3 regions of the Rhizobium sp. 862_C5_N1_2 genome follow, and region 3 is predicted to be linked to each of the others. Evidence: riboswitches for the same ligand, from Rfam matches in the RefSeq annotation. Region 3 holds a riboswitch; each other region holds the start of a gene.

What was found. Region 3 has a riboswitch for thiamine pyrophosphate ahead of thiC (phosphomethylpyrimidine synthase ThiC). Riboswitches for the same ligand answer to the same signal wherever they lie in the genome.
Region 1: linked by a shared signal. The riboswitch ahead of thiM (hydroxyethylthiazole kinase) and the one ahead of thiC (phosphomethylpyrimidine synthase ThiC) in region 3 are both predicted to bind thiamine pyrophosphate.
Region 2: linked by a shared signal. The riboswitch ahead of ACD590_RS20535 (YkoF family thiamine/hydroxymethylpyrimidine-binding protein) and the one ahead of thiC (phosphomethylpyrimidine synthase ThiC) in region 3 are both predicted to bind thiamine pyrophosphate.

Annotation. Positions count from the first base shown of each region.
Region 1 covers NZ_JBPWPT010000003.1:375,909-383,206, reverse strand. Annotated here, with positions in the region: gene ACD590_RS31785 (invasion associated locus B family protein) at 1-487, opposite strand, end outside; TPP riboswitch at 1,180-1,276, shown strand; gene thiM (hydroxyethylthiazole kinase) at 1,327-2,130, shown strand; gene thiE (thiamine phosphate synthase) at 2,127-2,762, shown strand; gene thiD (bifunctional hydroxymethylpyrimidine kinase/phosphomethylpyrimidine kinase) at 2,759-3,568, shown strand; gene ACD590_RS31765 (GNAT family N-acetyltransferase) at 3,786-4,265, shown strand; gene ACD590_RS31760 (glycoside hydrolase family 3 protein) at 4,289-5,311, shown strand; gene ACD590_RS31755 (ABC transporter substrate-binding protein) at 5,355-7,001, shown strand; gene ACD590_RS31750 (ABC transporter permease) at 7,060-7,298, shown strand, end outside.
Region 2 covers NZ_JBPWPT010000001.1:4,150,163-4,157,460, reverse strand. Annotated here, with positions in the region: gene ACD590_RS20550 (ABC transporter substrate-binding protein) at 1-166, opposite strand, end outside; gene ACD590_RS20545 (ABC transporter ATP-binding protein) at 235-1,047, opposite strand; gene ACD590_RS20540 (ABC transporter permease) at 1,044-1,850, opposite strand; gene ACD590_RS20535 (YkoF family thiamine/hydroxymethylpyrimidine-binding protein) at 1,863-2,471, opposite strand; TPP riboswitch at 2,462-2,575, opposite strand; gene ACD590_RS20530 (NADPH-dependent FMN reductase) at 2,820-3,416, opposite strand; gene soxR (redox-sensitive transcriptional activator SoxR) at 3,500-3,964, shown strand; gene ACD590_RS20520 (SDR family NAD(P)-dependent oxidoreductase) at 4,116-4,886, shown strand; gene ACD590_RS20515 (ArsR/SmtB family transcription factor) at 4,993-5,334, shown strand; gene ACD590_RS20510 (LysR family transcriptional regulator) at 5,413-6,306, shown strand; gene ACD590_RS20505 (formate dehydrogenase subunit gamma) at 6,442-6,921, shown strand; gene ACD590_RS20500 (formate dehydrogenase beta subunit) at 6,918-7,298, shown strand, end outside.
Region 3 covers NZ_JBPWPT010000002.1:610,569-617,866, reverse strand. Annotated here, with positions in the region: gene ACD590_RS27175 (GNAT family N-acetyltransferase) at 1-187, opposite strand, end outside; gene ACD590_RS27170 (hypothetical protein) at 582-728, shown strand; gene ACD590_RS27165 (thiamine phosphate synthase) at 956-1,564, opposite strand; gene ACD590_RS27160 (thiazole synthase) at 1,561-2,334, opposite strand; gene thiS (sulfur carrier protein ThiS) at 2,338-2,535, opposite strand; gene ACD590_RS27150 (FAD-dependent oxidoreductase) at 2,540-3,517, opposite strand; gene thiC (phosphomethylpyrimidine synthase ThiC) at 3,517-5,340, opposite strand; TPP riboswitch at 5,440-5,572, opposite strand; gene ACD590_RS27140 (CobW family GTP-binding protein) at 6,190-7,164, shown strand; gene ACD590_RS27135 (DUF1097 domain-containing protein) at 7,203-7,298, shown strand, end outside.

The sequences.
Region 1 (7,298 bases), on a different contig from region 3:
CCTGCTGCGCCCAGCATCCGGACTGGTTGCAATTGCGATAGTCGAGTTTGGCGACCGGCTTACCATCGGCTTTGATTGACAGGCCGGAGGGCAGGAAGACGTTGAGCGGCAGAAGGGCGGTCAGCATCAGCCGCGGCTTGCCCTTGTCGCCCTTGCCCTTTTCGCCCTTGCCCTGGGAACCGGCCGGCGAAGCTGCGATCGCCAACGTCAGGATATTGACGGGTTTGCCGTCTTTGGTGACTTGCGCGACCTGGGCGACTTCGCAGGCCTCAGCGCCTGCCGAACCGGTGCAGCGATAATACCAGTCGTCGAATTTCTGGGATTTCATGGTCGGCGCCGGTTGAGCGGGCGCCTGCACCTGTTCCGGTCCTTGATCGGCCGGAACAGGTGATTGCGAAGAAGCCGGGTTGGCACAAGCAATGAATATCAAAACAGGGGCGATAGTCGGACGAGTCCGCTTCATGCCGATTCTCAAAAATTTTCTCATTGAAAATACAACTTCAGGAAGATTTTATTCGCGTGTAAAGCCGTATCGCTACAATCCGTCATTTAGTCAACCTAAGCGTGTCAGCACGGTAAAGTTTCCGTTAGATATTTACTTCACGTTCTGGGAGATTAAGTCTTGCCTTGGCTGAGACTCGCCCTCAACGAATTCGCCAAGAGATTTCAACGCTCGAATAAAACCGATTGGCGAGGACCATGAGACGACGCGCAACTTACGCGAAGCTGTCCACCTGCCCGTTTGCATTGAAAATTCGACAGATGAACGGATAGGATGAATAATTCCGCACTATCCACACTGCTGCGAAGTCTTGAAAAGATGAGCCTCGTTCCTTCGAAGAAAAGAGCCGCTCCGGCATCTGCGTTTTTCTCGATGCTCCTCACAAATACAGAGATGTATTTTAGAAATTCATTGCACCCACGGTTGCTACTGTTATTCTTCTCGAAAAGGAGAGGACAGCCGCATGGCAAAACGGCAACGACGAGGGCAGCCCGGAACAGAACCCGCAGACGACATTCGGGAAAACCTGGTCAAGACACGAATCGGCGGCGATCTCTCGTCCTTCATGAAGGGCGATCCAGACCCATAAATCATCCATAGCCATCGTCGCGCCGGGTCGGTCGCAGAATTGTCATTTTCAGGATGACATCAGGCCCGTTCTCTGCGAAAAAGAGCGCGATGAGAGACAGGGGCGTTCGTCGAAAGACGGGCTGAGAAGCACCCTTCGAACCTGAACCGGATAATGCCGGCGGAGGGAGTCGCTCGGGGTCGCGGCTTAGCCCGCACGAACCGCCCCGTGCCCGCCCCCGCCTGAAAGGGGCCATATGCAGACCAGGACCACACCAGGAGCGATGCTGAAGGCGATGCGGGAAAAGCCGCCGCTCGTTCAGTGCATCACCAATTACGTCGCCATGAACATTGCCGCAAATGTTCTGCTTGCATCCGGCGCCTCGCCCGCCATGGTGCACGCCGCTGAGGAAGCCGGCGAATTCGCCGGGATCGCCAGCGCGCTGACAATCAATATCGGCACGCTGTCGACGCAATGGATCGACGGCATGCAGGCGGCGGCGAAGGCCGCGACATCAGCCGGCAAGCCCTGGGTGCTCGATCCGGTCGCGCATTATGCGACGGCTTTCCGCCGCAACGCGGTCGCCGACCTCCTGGCGCTGCGTCCGACCATCATCCGCGGCAACGCCTCCGAAATCATCGCCCTGGCCGGCGGAGAGAGCCGCGGCCTGGGCGTCGACAGCCGCGACCCGGTCGAACAGGCGGAAGGTTCTGCGCGATGGCTGGCTGAGCGTCAGCGGGCGGTCGTCGCCGTCACCGGTGCGGTGGATTTCGTCACCGACGGCGAGAAGGCCGTGCGCATCGAAGGCGGATCGGCGCTGATGCCGCAAGTCACCGCGCTCGGTTGCTCGCTCACCTGCCTCGTCGGCGCCTTTGCCGCGACGGCACCCGAAGACATCTTCGGCGCGACGGTTGCGGCACTAGCAACCTTCGCCATCGCCGGCGAAGAGGCCGCACTTGGGGCGGCCGGCCCCGGTTCATTCTCATGGCGTTTCCTCGATGCGTTAGCTGCGCTCGACCCCGAAACGCTTGACGCCAGGGCGAGGATATCGGCGGCATGAAAGCTTTCGACCTTTCGCTCTATCTCGTCCTCGACCCCGATCTCTGCGCCGGGATCGGCATGGTCGAAACGGCGCGACTTGCCGTTGCCGGCGGCGCGACCATGGTGCAACTGCGTGACAAACATGCCGCCACCATCGGGATGATCGAGACCGGCCGCGCCTTGAAACAGGCATTGGAGGGGACCGGCGCCCTCCTCATCGTCAACGACGATGTCGAGGCGGCAATCGCCATCGGCGCCGACGGTCTGCATATCGGCCAGGAAGACATGGATGCACACAAAGCGCGGACGATGATCGGCCCCGACATGATCCTTGGCCTCTCGGTCGAGACCGCGCCGCTCGCCGCCGCCGTTGATCCTGATCTGGTCGATTATACCGGCGTCGGACCGGTGTTTGCGACACCGACCAAGGCCGACCACAAGCAGCCGATCGGTTTTGACGGTCTTGCAAGGCTGGTGAAGGCCTCGCCGGTGCCATCGGTCGCGATCGGTGGGCTAAAGGCGGATCATGTCGCTCAAGTGTTTGCCGCAGGCGCCAAAGGGCTTGCCGTCGTTTCCGCCATCTGCGGCACGCCAGATCCTGAAGCGGCCACGCGCCACATCGCCGCAGAAATCCGAAAGGCCCGTGCATGATCCGCAACGTTCTCTCGATCGCCGGCTCCGATCCCTCCGGTGGCGCCGGCATCCAGGCCGATCTCAAGGCCTTTTCCGCCCGCGGCGTCTACGGCATGGCGGTGCTGACCGCGTTGACGGCGCAGAACACGCAAGGTGTCAGCGGTGTGCATCTGGTGCCGCCGCAATTCGTCGCCGACCAGATCAATGCCGTCTTTGCCGATGTCCGCGTCGATGCCGTCAAGATCGGCATGATCGCCAATGCCGGCATCGCCGACGCCGTTGCCGGTGCGCTGACTGACCACCGGGACATTCCGATCGTCATCGATCCTGTCATGATCGCCAAGGGTGGAGCCGCCCTGCTCGCGCCTGAAGCGGTCGACGTGCTGACCCACCGGCTGCTGCCGCTTGCCACGCTGCTGACCCCGAACCTGCCCGAAGCCGCCGCGCTGCTGCACCAGCCGGTCGCGACAAATCGCGCTGATATGGCGTCACAGGCCGAACGCCTGCTGGCGCTTGGCCCGGCCGCAGTGCTGGTCAAGGGCGGCCATCTCGACAGCGACGAGAGCCCTGACGTGCTTGCCACCGCCGCCGGCCTGCACTGGTTCGAAGCCAGGCGCGTGCCGACCAAGAACACCCACGGCACTGGCTGCACGCTCTCCAGCGCCCTGGCGGCCGAGCTCGCCAAGGGCGCCTCGGCGCGGGAGGCCGTCGCCATCGCAAAGGATTACCTTGCCGGCGCGGTCGCAGCTGCCGGACACCTCACCGTCGGCTCCGGCCACGGCCCGGTGCAGCATTTTCATGCGCTCTGGAAAGACGATATATAAGCACTCGCTCAGCGAACATGCCGCCAATCGAAAACGGCCCGGCCTTCCCGGGCCGTTTTGCGTTCGCGCCTACTTTGCGTTGAAACCGCAGCGACTGCGGCGGGGCGTCCCTTTCTCTCGTTGAAAAACCTTGTTGACAAGCCCTGCCAGATGGCCAAATCTATGACACTAAAAGGGGATACATTCCGCAATAACGGAATAACTGGAGGAATGACAGGTGCCAGACCTGCTTGTGAGCTTGTATTCCACTGAGCTCGCCGACCTGAGACAGAAGGCCGGCGATGTCGGCGTCTCCATCCGCCCGGCCCTCCCCCCGGAACTGCATCTTATCGTCAGCTGGGTTCGCGAACAGTTCAGCGAGAACTGGGCAAGCGAAGTCACAGTCGCCTTCTCCCGTCAGCCCGTTGCCTGCCTGATCGCCGTCGACGGCGGCAAGCTGCTGGGCTTTGCCTGCTATGACACGACGGCGCGCGGCTTCTTCGGCCCGACCGGCGTCGACCCCGAAGCGCGTGGCAGGGGCATCGGGCTCGCCCTCTTTTCCGCCTGCCTTCAGGCCATGAAGACGCTCGGTCACGCCTATGCCTTCATCGGCGACGCCGGCCCGGTCGATTTCTACGCCAAGACCGCAGGCGCAATCGTCATCCCCGCCCCCGACAAGGGCATCTACGAAGGCATGCTGAGAAGCACGCCGAAATGACCATCTGATCCGGAGTTACAGAATTGTCCTCGACCCCGCTCGCCCTTTTCGTCGGCCTCCCGAATCCCACTATTTCGGATGATGAATTCGCCCTCTTTCGCGAAACCAATCCGCTCGGCCTGTTCGTCGGCCGGCGCAATCAGCGCGAGCCGGAACAGACGAAGCGGCTGATCGACCGCTTCCGCGAGGCCGTCGGCCGCGACGACGCGCCTGTCTTCACCGACCAGGAAGGCGGCCGCGTTCAGCATCTCGATGCCGGCCCCTGGCCGCTCTTCCGCAGTTTCGGCCAGTTTGCCGAACTTGCGCGCCGCGATTTCGATCTCGGCAAAAAAGCACTGCGCCTTTCCTCCCAGGCCATGGGCGCGATGATGACGGAACTCGGCCTTTCCAGCGGCTGCTCGCCCGTTCTCGACCTCGTCTTCGAGACGACGAGTGCGGTCATCGGCGCCCGCTCGTTCGGCCCTGATCCCGATTTCATCGCTGCCCTCGGCCGCGAGGTGGTCGATGGCCTGCTCGAGAGCGGCAACATGCCCGTCATCAAGCACATTCCCGGCCATGGCCGCGCGACGCTCGACTCCCACAAGGAGCGTCCGGTGGTCGACGCCAGCCGCGAGACGCTCACCGCGACCGATTTCAAGCCCTTCGTGGCGCTGAAGGATACGCCCTGGGCGATGGTCGCCCATGTCGTCTATTCGGCCTATGACGCCGAGCTGCCGGCGTCCGTCTCGCCCATCATGCACGACGTGATCCGCAAGGACATGGGCTATGACGGCGTGCTGATATCAGACTGCATCTTCATGGAGTCGCTCTCCGGCTCCCTGCCGGAACGCGTCAAACAGGTGCTCGACGCAGGCTTCGACATCGCGCTCCACAGCCACGGCGACATTCCTGAAAGCGAAACCGCCGCCAAAGCCGCCCGTCCGCTGACGGAAGCCGCCCTGCAGCGGATCGCCGCCGGCAAGGCCCGCCTCGGCAATCTCAAGGTCGATTTCCGCGCCGCCCATGCGCAAGTCGAAGACATGTTTGCAAGCGCGCTGGTCTCCTGACCGGCACGTCATCTCTCACCGCATAAGAAAAGGGGAATAACACATGAAAAAATATCTTCTTGCCGCCGCCGCCCTGACGCTGCTTTCGGGATCTGCCGTGGCGCAGACGATCCTCACAGCGAATATCGAGCCGGCGACGACCTGGGTTCGCAACTTCAATCCGTTCAACCAGACCTCGTCGCGCCAGTCCACGCTCGACTTCATCTACGAGCCGTTGGTCATCTTCAACCGCTTCGACAGCAACAAGCCGGTCTATCGCCTGGCCGAAAGCTTCAAACTCTCCGACGACCTGAAGAGCATCGATTTCAAGCTGCGCCCGAACCTGAAATGGTCGGACGGCAAGCCGTTGACCGCAGCCGACGTCAAGTTCACCTATGATTACCTGAAGAAGTTCCCGGCGCTCGACTTCGTCAGCATCTGGACCTTCATCACCGATATCCAGGCCGTCGACGCCCAGACGGTACGCTTCACGCTCGCCAATCCGAGCTCGCTCGCCGCCGAGCAGATCTCGCAGCTGCCGATCATTCCCGAACATGTCTGGAAGGACGTCGCCGATCCGGTCACCTTCGCCAACGAGACCCCTGTTGGCAGCGGCCCGCTGACGGAAGTGCCGCGTTTCACCGGCCAGACCTACGACCAGTGCCGCAACCCGAACTATTGGGATAACGAGCATCTGAAAGTCGATTGCATGCGCTTCCCGCAGCTTGCCGACAACAACCAGATGCTGACCGCAACGGCCGACGGCACACTCGACTGGGGCGTCTCCTTCATTCCCGATATCGACAATGTCTACGTGTCCAAGGATCCGGCACATTTCCACTACTGGTATTCGCCAAGCAGCATGGTCGCCTTCCTGTTCAACTTGGAAACGGCGAACGAGAACAACAAGAAGGCCTTCAACGACCTGAAGTTCCGCCGCGCCGTCTCGATGGCGCTCGACCGCAAGACGATGATCGACGTCGCCGGCTACGGCTATCCGACGCTGAACGAAGACCCCGGCCTGATGGGTGAGCTCTACAAGAGCTGGGCGGACCCATCCGTCAAGGCCGACTTCGGCAAGTTCGCAACCTATAATGCCGACGCCGCCAAGGCCCTGCTCGACGAGGCGGGCTACAAGGACAAGGACGGCGACGGTTTCCGCGACAATCCCGACGGCACCAAGATCTCCTTCTCGATCATCGTCCCCAGCGCCTGGACCGACTGGATCGATACCGTCAACCTCGCCGTCGAAGGCATGCAGGCGGTCGGCATCGACGCCAAGATCGAAACGCCGGAGGAAGCCGTCTGGACCGGCAACCTCATCAACGGCACCTTCGATGCGGCGATCAACAGCCTGCCGGCATCGGCTTCGCCCTATTACCCCTACAAGCGCGCTTTCAGCGCTTCGGATAAGGGCAAGACCCGCTTCACCGCGCAGCGCTGGTTCTACCCGGAGGTCGAGAAACTCGTCACCGAGTTCACCCAGACCGCCGATCTTGCCAAGCAGAAGGACGCGATGAACAAGGCGCAGCGCATCGTCGCCGAAAACATGCCGATGATTCCGGTGTTCAACAATCCGAACTGGTATCAGTACAACACCAAGCGCTTCACCGGCTGGTCGACCAAGGAAAACCCCTTCGTCAATCCGTCGATCTCGCGGACCAATCCGGCACGCCTGCTGAATCTGCTCGCTCTCGAGCCGGTCAAGTAAGCATCACGATCTCCGGAAGCGGCGTAGAAAGCGCCGCTTCCGTCACGACGGAGTCCCCATGGCTTTCCTGCTTCGCCGCCTCGTCTTCTACATGGCAGCCTTCATCGCGGCAGCGACGATCAATTTTTTCCTGCCGCGGCTGATGCCGGGCGATCCGGTGCAGATCATGTTCTCGAGCGCCGGCACCGAATTGCCGCCGGAAAGCCTGCAGGCGTTGAAGCTCACCTTCGGCTTCGTCGACGGTCCGCTCTGGCAACAATATCTCACCTATCTCGGCAGCATCTTCACCGGCGATCT
Region 2 (7,298 bases), on a different contig from region 3:
AGAAGCCCTTCGCCTTGGCGACATAGATGCCGATATGGTTGGTGTTGGGTGTCCAGTCGAGCGCGATGCGAACCTTTGCGGGCGCCGATTGGGCGAGGGCGGTACGGCCGGCGAGGCTTGCCGCGATGGCGGCGAAGATCGTCTGGCGACGGGTGAGAAGCAGCATGGTGACCTCCTCAGGTCTCTAGAGCATGATGCCGAAAAGTGTGAGCGGTTTTCGGACGACATCATGCTCTAACTCTTTAAATCAGAACAGGATTCAGATTTGAGGCCGACCGGCCTAAAATCATCCTGTTCTAGCGGATGAAGCAGGGTTTGCAGGATTTCGGTTTCGATCGCCTGGGCCGCCGGCGAGCCGAGATCGGCAATGCTTCTCGGGCGGGGCAGGGGAACGCGGAATTCGCGGATGATACGCGCCGGACGGGCCGAAAGCACGTAGATACGGTCGGAGAGGAACACGGCCTCGCGAACATCATGGGTGATCAGCAGCGCCGTCCAACGGTGTTCGGTCCACATGCCCTGCAGCCATTCCTGGATCTGCGTGCGCGTCAGCGCGTCCAGCGCGCCGAAAGGCTCGTCGAGCAGCAGCATGTCCTGGGTCTGGACGACGGTGCGCAGCAGCGCGGCGCGCTGGCGCATGCCGCCTGACAGTTCGGAGGGATAGTGGTGTTCGAAGCCGGCAAGGCCGAAGCTCTCGAACAGCGGCGCGACGGCGGCGCGGGCCGCGCGGCGGCTCATGCCTTTCACCTCGAGACCGAGTGCCGCATTGTCGATGATCCGGCGCCAGGGCATCAGCGCATCGCGTTGCGGCATGAAGGCGAAGGAATGCGGCGCCTGTTCCAGCGGCACGCCCTTAAAAAGCATGGTGCCGGCATCGGGGCGCAGTGCCTGGGTCAGCAGTCGCAGCACCGTCGATTTTCCGGAGCCGGAGGGGCCGACGATCGAAACGAACTCGCCGTCTGCGACGGCGAGCGAAATATCGCCGAGCACCTTCATGCCGTCGAAGGACTTCGAGATATTGTGCAGTTCAACCATTGTATCGCTCATCGGCGCCGCTCCGCGGTTGGCTGCCAGGGCATGACGAGGCGCTGGATCAATAGCGTCGCTCCGAAGAGGCAGAGTGTCAGAACGGCGCTGATGACGACGGCGGCGAGCACGAGATCGGGACGGAAATTGTTCTTGGCGTTGAGGATATAGATGCCGAGGCCGCGGGCGGCGCCGGCATATTCGGCAAAGATCGCGCCGACGACGGCATAGGTGATCGAGATCCGCAGGCCGGCGAAGAAATAGGGCAGCGAGGAGGGAAGCCGTGCCAGGCGGAAAATGCGCCAGCGGCTCGCCTTCATCGAATTCAGCAATTCGGCGATGTCGCGGTCAGTCGATTCATAGCCCTGCAGCAAGGCGACGAGCAGCGGGAAGAAGGTGACGAGCGCCACCAGCAGGATCTTCGGCAACAGGCCGAAGCCGAACCAGAGGACGACGAGGGGCGCGATCGCCACCAGCGGCAGGGTCTGGCTGGCGATGAAGATCGGCAGCAATGCCCGGCGCATGAAGGGCACGAAATCCATGAGGATCGAGGCGGCGAAGGCGAAGGCCAGCGACAGCGCGAAACCTCCGAGTGTCGCGCCGAGCGTCGGCCAGGTGTTTGATATCAGCGCCTCGCGGTTCAGCCAGCCCTGGATGACGATGCGCGAAGGCGCCGGCAGGATGGAAGGTTTGATACCGGAAAGATCGACATAGAGTTCCCATGCCGCCAAAAAGACGCAGCCGGCCAGCAAGGCGGGTATGCCCCGGTAGAGAGCGGCGCGGAGCGCGGCAAGGCGCGAAGCCGATGGTTGTGGCAGTGTCATCAGCGTTCGATTTCAGGCTTTCGTCGGGCTATTGGCAGACGCCGTGATGTCGAGGGTAACATGTCCCTCGGGGTCGCCGAAGCGATAGAAGGCCTCACGAATGGTTGCGAAGACGGCACCGGCATCGCCAGAAAGCCTGGTGCAGAAATTCTTGGCACGGTCGAAGGTGCCAGAGCGCTTCAGGAAGTCGATGCAGCCATAAATCTCGTCCATATGGGTACCGGTTCCCATGACGTAGAGCGAGAATTGCGCAGCGGTCGGCTGGCCGGTCTCGGTGGTGGTTTCAACGGCGGCAAGTGCGGCTGTTATGCGCTCGGCAAGCGGCTCCGCCTGACCGAGGGAGGGGTTGACGCCGCAGATGACGTCGTCGGGCTCGCCGGGGCAGCCACGTGAAACGGTGGCGGAAAGGACGCAATGCTCGCCGGTCTTCGCAGCGGCAACAAATAGATCGTGCATGGCGGCGAAGAGAATGTCAGGCGGGCCGACCAGCAGTGTGGAGATGTCATCGGTCTCGATGCGCAGCCGGTCGCGATAAGGATCGAGCGCCTTGACGGCATCAAGAATGATGCCGACGAAATTGCCGGACATCGGATAGAGTGACACCTGTGCGCCTGAGAACATCTGAACCTCGCTCCGCTGGCATTACCCAGATCAGCTTTGAAGGGTCCAGAGGCTTGCACCTCACATCTCAGCCCCGGCGATACGGAGCTCCCCTGTTATTGGCGCGGAAACTATCACCGGGGTTTCCTCCCCGCAACAGCAAAATTGCGAACCCGTCTGCGCGGTCGGGATGGACCTGATGCGACGGGAAACACCCGGACGGAGGTCCTGTCCGGGTGTTCCCAATGGTTCCGTACCTGCCGGGAACGGAACCGGAGCTCTCTGCCTCAGGCGGCTAGCGCATAACCCCGAAAATCGGAATCGATTTTCGGAAAGGATTATGCGCAGATTCAAAGTAATAGAGCGTCCTTAGCGCGTCCGAAAAGACGCGCGGCGCTCTGTGTCGGTATAGGGACGATCGCTGCGGGCAGTGACGAGCGCCTGCGTCCACCATTCCAGCCTCGCCATCATCCGATCGAGCAAACGCATTGCGTCGGCGGGATTGTCGAGCCGCCCGTCTGTGTCGAAGCGGTTCCAAGGTGCGGCAAAGCTGACCGAATCGCGGATCGTCACGGCGTGGAGTTCGGCAAAGACGAGCCGCAGCTGTTCGACGGCGCGCAGGCCGCCAGATATGCCGCCATAGGAAACGAAGGCGACCGGCTTGCCCTGCCAGGGCTCGAAGAAGAAATCGATGATCGACTTCAACGAGGCGGTGAAGCTGTGATTGTATTCCGGCGTGACGATGATGAAGGCGTCGGCCATGCCAAGCCGTCCGGCGAGCCTGTCGATTTCGGGGTGCGTCATGTCACGGTTGGCCGGCAGCGCGAAATCCAGCGGGTCGATGATGTCGATATCAAATTGCGGGAAGCGGACGAGCTCCTGCGTCAGCCATTTGACCACCCGGTCGCAGATGCGGCCCTCTCTCGTGCTCCCGTAGATGACAGCCAGCCTGGTGGGTGTTTTCACGCGTCGCTCCTTGTTGCGATTGGACTTTACGATTGCAGGAGCCAAGGTTATAAAACCTCAACTAATATTGAGGTCAAGAGGTGATGGATACAATTCCTGCGGCGCCGCTCGGCAAGCTTCTGACGGTCGGTGAAGTGGCAGAGCGCAGCGGCCTGGCCGTCTCGGCGCTGCATTTTTACGAGACCAAGGGGCTGATCTCGAGCATCCGCTCCCGCGGCAACCAGCGGCGCTATGGCCGCGATGTGCTTCGCCGGCTCGGCATCATCAAGGTGGCGCAGCGTGTTGGCATTCCGCTTTCGGAAATCCAGGCGGCGTTCGAGTCCCTGCCGCAGGGACGCACGCCGACCGTCGCCGACTGGCAGACGCTGTCGGCGCGCTGGAAGGATGATCTCGACGCGCGAATCAGGCGGCTTAGCCTGCTGCGCGACCGTCTGACAGGTTGCATCGGCTGCGGCTGCCTGTCGATCGAAAGCTGTCCGTTGCGCAATCCCTGCGACCGGCTCGGCAAGGAGGGGCCAGGCGCGCGGCTTCTGGAGACCGAAAACTAAAAGGCTGGAACTTCTTGGGAAGAGCAGTTTCCGGGGTGAGACCAAGTCTCTCCCGGGAAAGATCGATGCGCGCCTTTCTTTCGGTCGGCGTGCTCATATGTTAAGGGCGAGTGACGCAACCGGCGGCACTGTCCGCGAGGAGGACGGCTTCGTGTTTCATCCCAGACTGTTCGAAAATCGCAATGTGGTCGTGACCGGCGCCGGTCGCGGCATCGGCCTTGAAGTGGCCCGGCAGTTCCTGGACTGCGGCGCGAAAGTAATCGTCCATACCGGGCGCAAGCCGGGACGCGACCTCCCGGATTTCCTGCTGACGGCTGAATCTGAAAGACGGGCGCTGCTGCTGCATGCCGATTTCTCCGCAGTCGGTGGCGCAGCGCAATTTGCTGAAGATGCTCTCGCCTTCTTCGACAGGGTCGATGTGCTCGTCAACAATGCCGGTACCATGCTTGGCCGTTTTCCCGCTGCCACGCTCACCGACGCAGAATATGAGGCGGTCGTGCGGCTCAACCAGACATCGGTGGTGGCGCTGACACGCGCGCTGCTGCCGGCATTGAAGGCGGCTGAAGGCGCTGCCATCGTCAACACGGTTTCGATTTCGGCGCTGACCGGCGGCAGCCCCGGCTCCTCGATCTATTCGGCTTCGAAAGCCTTCGTTGCGACCTATTCCAAGGCGCTTGCCCGTGAGCTTGCACCGGACGGAATCCGCGTCAATTGCGTGTCACCGGGAACGATCGAGACGGAATTCCATGAGCGCTATTCCTCCCGCGAAAAGCTGGAACAGACGAGAAAATCCATCCCCCTGCAGCGGCTCGGCACGGCGGAGGACTGCGCTCCCGCCTATCTGTTCCTGGCGGCTCCCTCGCTCTCGGGCTACATCACCGGACAGGTGATCGAGATCAACGGCGGTCAGCTTATCTGCTGATTTGTTTGGACCTTTTTTGGCATTTCATCACTTTTGACCAATTCGCTTGTGCGAATATGCTATTGTGCTGATCTACCTCATCGCCTCCCTTCCGAGATAATACCGAATGCCGTTGCCCAAACCCGAGCCGGGGATGACCGGCCAGGAATTGCACAAACTCGCTGGAAAAGCCCACGAAGCGAGCGATCTGCTGAAAGCGCTAGCGCACCAGACCCGACTTCTGATCCTCTGCATACTGGCGAACGAGGAGCGGACGGTGAGTGAAATCGAGAACATCCTCGGCATACAGCAGGCAATGGTCTCGCAGCAGTTGGCGCGTTTAAGGCTCGAAGGCCTGGTCCATACGCGCCGTCAGGGCAGGCTGGTCTATTACAGCATCGGCAATGTCAGCGTGCTTGCTTTCCTCGAATCGCTGTTCGATCTTTTTCCGGCTGCAGAAAACAGTTAGCGATCGCCCTTGCGGAGCACGGCTGCTGCGTCAAAGATGAACTGACCCGGATGATGTCATGCCGGATCGGGAGACCGGATGATCGACAAGCTGGAATTCTTCATCGCCCTTGCCAATGAAAAGCATTTTGGCCGCGCCGCGGAGGAGTGCGGGATCTCGCAGCCGACGCTTTCGGCTGCCATCCGGCAGCTCGAGGATCAGCTTGGCGTCATGCTGGTGCAGCGCGGTTCGCGGTTCCAGGGGCTGACGCCGGAAGGGCAGCGCGTGCTCGAATGGGCGCGACGCATCGTCGGCGATGCCCGCACCATGCGCGAAGAGATGCGCGCCGCGCGCCGCGGCCTTTCCGGCCACATCCGCCTCGCTGCTATTCCGACCGCGCTCGCCATGCTTTCGCGCATCACCACGCCTTTTCAGGAGCGGCATCCCGGCGTGACCTTTTCGATCGTCTCGCGGAATTCGCTGCAGGTGCTGAGCATGCTCGAAAACCTCGAAATCGATGCCGGCATCACCTATCTCGAAAACGAGCCGCTCGGCCGCGTCACGACCGTTCCCCTCTATGCCGAGCGCTATAATCTGATCACGGCTGCAGGCAGTCCGCTATCCGATCGCGACAACGTGACCTGGCGGGAGATCGGCGATCTTCGGCTTTGTCTATTGACTGCCGACATGCAGAACCGTCGGATCATCAACCGCCACTTGACGGAAGCGGGCGCCACAGCGCATCCGACGCTCGAATCCAACTCGATGATCGTGCTGTTCTCGCATGTCAGGACTGGACGCTGGGCGAGCATCATGCCGCGCAATGTGGCCAAATCCTTTGGATTTCCAGTGGAAATCCGCATGATCCCGATCGTCGAGCCGGAGGCGCATCATCTGGTCGGCCTTGTTGCGCCTTATCGCGAGCCCTTTACGCCGCTTGTATCGGCCTTGCTGCACGAGGCGAGGGTGCTCGTGCAAGACGAAGAACTCTGATAGAAAAAACCTATCAAGCAACGAGATAGCTTTATTGATCACCGGCTGCTTCCCTGAAATGGTAGTTGCGGAATAGCACTCGGCCGGGGGAGGCCCGCTATTCCGCAACGAGCAAGCCGCCGGGAGGGCTGCCTTATGACCATTCATATCGCCGAAGGCGATATTGCAGCGCGCACCCGAGCCATCGTCGCCGATCTTCGATTTCTCGAAGGGCCGCTGCTTCCCATTCTGCACGAGGTTCAGCAGGAATTCGGCTATGTGCCGCAGGAAGCCATGCCCGTCATCGCGGAGGAATTGAACCTCTCGCGTGCCGAGGTGCATGGCGTGGTGACCTTCTATCACGATTATCGCGACCATCCCGCCGGCCGGCACGTGCTGAAGCTCTGTCGCGCCGAAGCCTGTCAGTCGATGGGTGGCGATGCGCTGGCCGAACGCGTCAAGGCGCTGCTCGGCATTGATTTTCATCAGACGACGCTCGATGGCGGCGTGACGCTGGAGCCGGTCTACTGTCTCGGGCTCTGCGCCTGCGCGCCGGCGGTGATGCTTGACGGCGAGCTCTATGGCCGGGTCGACGATCAGACGGCGGCGGAACTCGTCGCGGAGGTACGTCGATGACGGTGAGGATATATGTTCCGCGCGATGCCGCAGCGCTGGCGCTCGGGGCCGAAAAGGTGGCAAAGGCGATTGCCCAGGAGATCGCCGCCCGCGGCTTCGATGCCGAGATCGTGCGCAACGGCTCGCGCGGAATGTTCTGGCTGGAGCCACTGGTCGAGATCGAGGTAGCCGGAAAGCGCATCGGTTATGGACCCGTGAAGTCCAAGGATGTGGCTGATCTGTTCGATGCCGGGATGATTGATGGAGGCGAGCATCGACTCTGTCTAGGGGAGGTTGAAGACCTCCCGTTCCTCAAGGAGCAAACTCGCCTGACCTTCGCCCGTTGCGGCGTCACCGATCCGCTTTCGCTGGCGGATTACGAGGCGCATGGCGGTCTT
Region 3 (7,298 bases):
CGATGATGCGACCCATGCCAATTACCGCGTCGCCGCTCATCAGGCAGACACCAAAGATCGAGTTGGGCAGCCCCCTTTCGGCCGCCTCTTTCGAAAAGGGGCTGAGGCCCGACAGGTATCGCAGGCGCAGGTAATCGTCGATGCCCGGGACGCGGGGCTCGATGCGGTAATCGTCATGCTGGGTCATGTGATGCCTTTCACTGTACGTCTCCTAAAAAATCTCTCTCGCCACCGTTATCGCGGTGCTGGCGATTGATGGGCCAAGTTATCGCGCTATGAACTGGCCCTAAAAAGATAACAGAACGTCTCTCCAGGCCATGTTTCCTCCGAACCACTCTCTGATCATCCGCAAACGGCTGCGATCACTTCGCCAATAACCGCGGCCGACAATCGCGCTTAAAATGGAACTCGCGGCAAGCCAAAGGTCCCGAAGACCGTGGCGATGGAAGTTTCATCCAGAGCTCTGTCCCTAAGCGGGAAAAAATCCGTGCGCTTAACCATGTTGATTAGCCTTTGATTCATCCTCCCAGAGCAGTTTGCGGCCGGGATGGCTGGGAACCAACCTCAAAGGATCAAAAGCTATGACCTATGCACTCGTGCTTTTCTCGGCGGTAACGGCGATCGTGGTGTCCATTTCGGCGATTGGCACTGCACCGGCGCCGAATAGCAAGTGGCCGGAAATCCATTCGGAAAAGACCTCCAGACTGGCGCCGGCGCACCGGCCCTGAGCCGCCATATTGGATGAATAGCGGATTCGCGAAGCGGCGTCGGTTGCGCCGCTTGCATTGGACAAAGCCACCTCAACAGACGCTACTAAGGCGGATTACGCCTGCGGCCGCGGCTGCGATACCGGTCAGGCCCTCATCAACGCTAATTTCCACGTCGATATCGGGATACTGCGCCAAAAACAACGTGGACTTCCTACAGAGCGCACGACGGAAGCGTGGTGGTACCCTCAATAACGCCACGGTGCCGTGCGATCGATCCATTCGCGCGTCCGCGCTTCGGGATCGGCGTTCAAGGTGATGTCGGTGACAACCGCCACGGTGTCAGCGCTCGCGTCGAATACGCCCTGTAGCCTGTCCACATTCAAGCCTCCGATGGCCACCAGCGGCAAGGGTGCGACACGCTTCTTCCAATCCGTGATCCGTTCCAGACCTTGCGGCGCCCATTTCATCTGCTTGAGAACGGTGGGATAGATCGGGCCGAGCGCCACATAGTCAGGTTTCGCAGCCAACGCCGTTTCGAGCTCCGTCTCGTCATGTGTGGAAAGACCGAGTTTGAGGCCGGCTCTGCGAATAGCATCAAGGTCGGCTTCCACCAGATCCTCCTGGCCCAGATGGATGAAATCGCATCCCTCGTCGATCGCCAGTTTCCAGTAGTCGTTGACAACCAGCTGGCAATTCGCCGCTGCGCAAACGGCCTTGGTACGACGGATTTCCTGGCGCAGGATCTCGTCCGGGCGATCCTTCACGCGCAGTTGCACCAGTTTGACGCCCAGCGGCACGAGACGTTCGATCCATTCGGAACTGTCGACGATGAGATAGAAGGGATCGAGCCTCATGCGAAAACGCCCTTTCCGACAACCGGGGTGGACGGTACCGCCATGTCGCGCGGCTCCAGCATGCCGGAAAGATAAGCGAGCCTTCCGGCCTCGATCGCCTTGCCAAACGCCTCGGCCATGGCAGGCGGATCGCCTGCGACGGCGACCGCGGTATTCAGCAACACCGCGTCGTAGCCGAATTCCATCACCGCTGCCGCATGCGACGGCCTCCCGATCCCCGCATCCACGATCAGCGGGATGTCCGGAAAGGCGCTCCGCATTGCCTTGAGCGCGGAAGGGTTGCGCGGACCGGCCGCAGAACCGATCGGCGCGCACCAGGGCATCAAGACCCGACATCCGACGGAGACCAGTTTTTCACCGACCACCAGATCGTCCGTCGTATAGGGAAATACGCAAAACCCTTCCGAACAAAGAATGCGTGCGGCTTCGACCAGTTCGAACACATCCGGCTGGAGACTGTCGTGATGGCCGATCACCTCGAGCTTGATCCAGTCGGTACCAAATACTTCGCGCGCCATCTTGGCGGTCAGGATCGCCTCCGACGCACTGTGACATCCCGCGGTGTTGGGCAGGACGTGCACCGCGAGCTGGCGGATGAGTTCGAAGAAGGCTCCCCCCGTCTTTCCGCCGGCCGTTTCGCGGCGAAGCGAGACCGTGACAATCTCCGCGCCGGACCGGCTCACCGCCTCGGCTAGGACGGCCGGCGAAGGATAACGCGCGGTACCGAGCAGAAGCCGCGAAGACAGTGCAGCATCATAAAGAGAAAGCATGGATCAACCTCCCTGCATCGGGGACAGGATTTCGATACGGTCACCATCGTCCAGCCGGTGATCGGCTCGGTCCTCGCGATGCACGAGATCTCCGTTGACGGCGGTTGCCAACCAGTCGCCCCCGTATTCCAGAACATGAAGAAGTTCGGCCAGGGTTACGGCCTCGCAGACCTGGGTTTCGCCATTGATGATCAGTTTCATGGGGTTAGCCTTTCAGACGTGAATGTCGCGCGAGGAGAATATCGGCGGCCCGCACAGCCATGGCGGGGGCCAACAGGAAGCCATGCCGATGCATGCCGGCGATGGCGAGCCCCTCCTCTGTTTCGATTACTTGCGGAATGTTGTTGGCAAACGCCGGACGTATGCCGGTCCCGGTCTCGACAACACGTGCCTCGCCAAACGCCGGATGCAGCGTATAGGCCGCGTTCAGGAATTCCATGAGCGAACGCGCGGTAATCGGTCCGTCATCTTCGGCCTCGATCATCGTCGCCCCGACCATGAAACGGTGATCGTCGCGGGGCACGATATAGATCGGATGGCGTGGATGCAGCATCCTGATCGGCCTGGAAAGCGTCACATCCGCAGTTTCCAGATAGAGCATTTCGCCTCGCACGCCGCGCATGCCGGAAAGTCGCGGTATCGCCGCTGGCCCGGTGCAGTCGAGCACGCCGGCAAATCGCCGGTCTTGCGGCTCGTGTCCGCCGAAATTGAAGACGACGCCACGCTCGCGGAGCCTGCCGGCTAGTCTGGCCAGTGCGCGGCGTGGATCGAGATGCGCTTCCTGCTGGAAGAAAAGAGCCTTTTCGAAGCGGCCGGCAAGTGCAGGTTCGAGGTCGGTCACACCCTTGCGATCGATCCAGACATGACCGGTCGTGCGCGCCGCAAACCGGACGAGATCCGGAAGGTCACGCGGCTGCGCCAAGACCAGAGTACCGCGGCGACGAACCTCGCCGGGCACGGCCTCCTCCCACCATCCGGCCGCGCCCAGGCCCAATGTCAGGACAATCTCTTCGGCCGCCTCCCGTTCGCAATAGGGCGCGAGCATTCCTCCAGCAAAGTGCGAGGCGCCAAGTCCCGCCGCGCCGGCTTTTTCGATCACCTCGACCGAAAAGCCCCGCATGACGAGCTCATGGGCCATCGCGAGGCCGGCAACGCCGGCCCCTTTGACGAGAAAGGTAGACATTATGCGTTACCCGGAAGGTCTGCGACCGGCATGTAAAGATCGCCGCCATCGCGGTATTTGGCGGCCATGGCTTGCAACCCCTCCCTCTGCGCTTCGGCGCGGATATCGTGCGAAATCCGCATCGAGCAGAATTTCGAGCCGCACATGGAGCAGAAATGCGCCACCTTATGCGCCTCCTTCGGCAGCGTTTCGTCGTGGAAGGAACGCGCGGTTTCCGGATCGAGCGAGAGGTTGAACTGGTCCTCCCATCGGAACTCGAAACGGGCGCGCGACAACGCATCGTCGCGCACCCGCGCCGCCGGATGGCCCTTGGCGAGATCGGCGGCATGTGCCGCGATCTTATAGGTGATGACGCCCACCTTGACGTCGTTGCGGTCCGGCAGGCCGAGATGTTCCTTGGGCGTCACGTAGCAGAGCATGGCGGTGCCGAACCAGCCGATCATCGCAGCCCCGATGCCGGACGTGATGTGGTCATAGCCCGGCGCGATATCGGTGGTTAGCGGTCCGAGCGTATAAAAAGGCGCCTCGCCGCAAACCGCGAGCTGCTTGTCCATGTTTTCCTTGATCTTGTGCATCGGCACATGGCCGGGACCTTCGATCATCACCTGGCAATCCTTCGCCCAGGCGATTTTCGTTAACTCGCCGAGCGTTTCCAGTTCCGCGAACTGCGCCGCATCGTTGGCGTCAGCGATCGATCCCGGGCGCAGGCCATCCCCGAGCGAGAAGGAAACGTCGTAAGCGCGGCAGATGTCGCAGATTTCCGCGAAATGCTCGTAAAGAAAGCTCTCCCTATGGTGGTGCAGACACCACTTGGCCATGATCGAGCCGCCGCGGGAAACGATGCCGGTGACGCGATTGACGGTCAGCGGGATATAGGCGAGCCGCACGCCGGCATGGATGGTGAAATAGTCGACGCCCTGCTCGGCCTGTTCGATCAGCGTATCGCGATAGACCTCCCAGGTGAGGTCCTCGGCAATGCCGTTTACCTTTTCGAGTGCCTGGTAGAGCGGTACGGTGCCGATCGGCACCGGCGAATTGCGGATGATCCATTCGCGGATGTTGTGGATGTTTCGGCCGGTCGACAGGTCCATGACGGTGTCGGCACCCCAGCGGATCGCCCAGACCATCTTCTCCACTTCTTCCGCCATGGACGAGGTAACAGCCGAATTGCCGATATTGGCATTGATCTTTACCAGGAAGTTCCGGCCGATGATCATCGGTTCGGATTCTGGATGGTTGATATTGGCGGGAATGATCGCTCGGCCTTCCGCGACTTCCCGACGGACAAAATCCGGTGTCACGAAATCCGGGATATGGGCCCCAAAACTTTCGCCGTCGCGGATGAGAGCTTCCTTGGCCGCCTGTCGGCCGAGGTTTTCGCGAATGGCGATGAATTCCATTTCCGGCGTGACGATGCCGGCCCGCGCATAAGCGAGCTGGGTAACGGCCCTCCCCGCCTTCGCCTTGAAAGGCTGGCTGCGAACGGGGAATTCCGGCGTCAGCCTGTCGCCTGAAACAAAGCCGTTATCCTCCGGCCTGACGATGCGGCCCCCGTAGGATTCAACATCACCGCGAGCAAGAACCCAGCTTTCGCGCAGGCGTGGCAGGCCTGCATCAATGCGGATTTCGGCACCTTCTGCGGTGTAAGGACCCGAAGAATCGTAGACAGTGACTGGCGGTTCGCCAGAGGTCGGATGCAGTGCGATCTGACGCATCGGTACGCGGATATCCGGATGAATGGTGCCTGCTTTCAGGACTTTCGCGGAGGCGGGAAGCGGACCTGTGGTGACGAACGGAGTGAGTTTGGTGGCTGCAATATTCATGGTTCGAGGCTCCAAGTTTTGACGTTTGGAGACCCAGTTCCAGTGTTGGAATGATGAAAAAACGCCGTGGATTCCGAAGGACGGATACCCGCCCTCGCTGCCGCAGCGCCCGCACCGTCCCTACGCCAGTATGAACTGGATCAGGTTCAACGGGTCACTGCGCCTCGGGCGGCCAAAGCCGATCCGACCAGCAGTATCTCAGCCCCTTGGCGGGACCCCCCTGGTGAATAGGGCTAAGCTATTGTGAGAAATGCCGCTCCGTCAAGCCCTTAGGGCACCATTCAGAACCCATATCCCGACCGCTTGAGTTCTATTCATCGCGCCGCTGGGCTGACTGGCTTCATGGAGTTTAGCGAATGTGGCATGCTCAGCGCCGCCCCAATTCCCCGCCAGAACCTCCAGGAACGCAAAGCAATCGCCAACGGCTCGGTGCCCATCCGCTGTCACCCGACCACCCCTAGCGGCACCACTTTCGCCGGCGACAATAGAATGCCCTCGAAAAGCCAACTTGCGCATGGCGTCCCTCGCCAAAGCTGCGCAAACCAGACTGTTTTTCATTGCCCATCCTGTCAATGATCGGGAAAAGGGCAATAAGATCAATAATTAGACGGTATGATCAGTTTTTAATCACAAATCAAAAAGCTCATCATTTTGGCAGAATTTGCGGTTTATTTGGCCGAATATGAAACATCAGGTCTCTTGCCTCGTGACGGTATTGCAAGTGTAATTCTCCTCGTCTGATCGGCGCTCCGGCGTAATCAGACCAGCAAACAGCAGCGGAGCCGCCTTTTCAGCCCGGTCATTTGGCCGAGACGGCGGAGGCGTGCTCGGACGGCAAGGGGATGAGGCATGGCAAAGCTTGCGACGACAATTCTGACCGGGTTTCTCGGGACCGGCAAGACCACGCTTCTCAATCACCTGCTCACCTCAATCGAAAACGAGAGCGTAGCGGTGATCGTCAACGAATATGGGGAGGTCGGCATCGATGGAAAGCTCGTGGTGCCGACGGCGGACGAGGTCATCGAGCTGAACAATGGCTGCATCTGCTGCACTGTCAGGGGCGATCTCATCGCCGCGATCGGCGAACTGCTGCGCTCCGGACGGCCAATCGACCGCATCATCATCGAGACTTCGGGTCTTGCCGATCCGGCGCCGGTCATCCAGTCCTTCCTACTCGACGAAACGCTCGCCAGGCGGCTGCAGCTTGATGCGATCGTGACCGTCGTCGATGCCCGCCATATGAAGCAACAGCTCTCTCAGGACGAGGCGAGGGAGCAGATCAGCTTTGCCGACGTGCTGCTGCTCAACAAGATCGACCTGGAGAGCGCCGAGAACCTTGCCGCCACCGAGCAGCAATTGCGCGGGATCAATCCGCTTGCCCGGATCATCCGGACGAGGGATTGCAAGGTCGAGCTCTCCGCGGTGCTCGACGTCGGCGCCTTCGACCTCAAGAACATCCTGTCTATCGACCCCGATATTCTCAAGGACCATGAACACGAGCACGACCAGAGCATCGGTTGCGTGGCGATCCAGGACTTCGGCCCGCTCGATCCGGCGGCGCTGAACGTCTGGCTCAATCGCCTGGCTCAGGAGATCGGCACGGACCTCTTCCGCATGAAGGGCGTGCTGAATCTCCACGGCGAGCAGCGCCGCTATGTCTTTCACGGCGTGCACATGACGCTTGAAGGACGCCCCGGAAAGGCCTGGGGGCCTTCGGAAAAGCGGCTCAACGAAATCGTCTTCATCGGCAGGAACCTCGACGACGCGATGCTTCGAGACGGCTTCATGAGCTGCCTCAGCCAGCAGCGCGCGCTGGCATCCTGATGCGCATCCGCCCAACCCCTCAACAAGGAGACAGACCCATGCCCCCGCTCGTTGCCGCAATGATCAGCCTCGGTGTGCTCGGCGCCATCGACACCTATATCACCGCGACGATATTTCCCGTTCCCGTGTGGGTC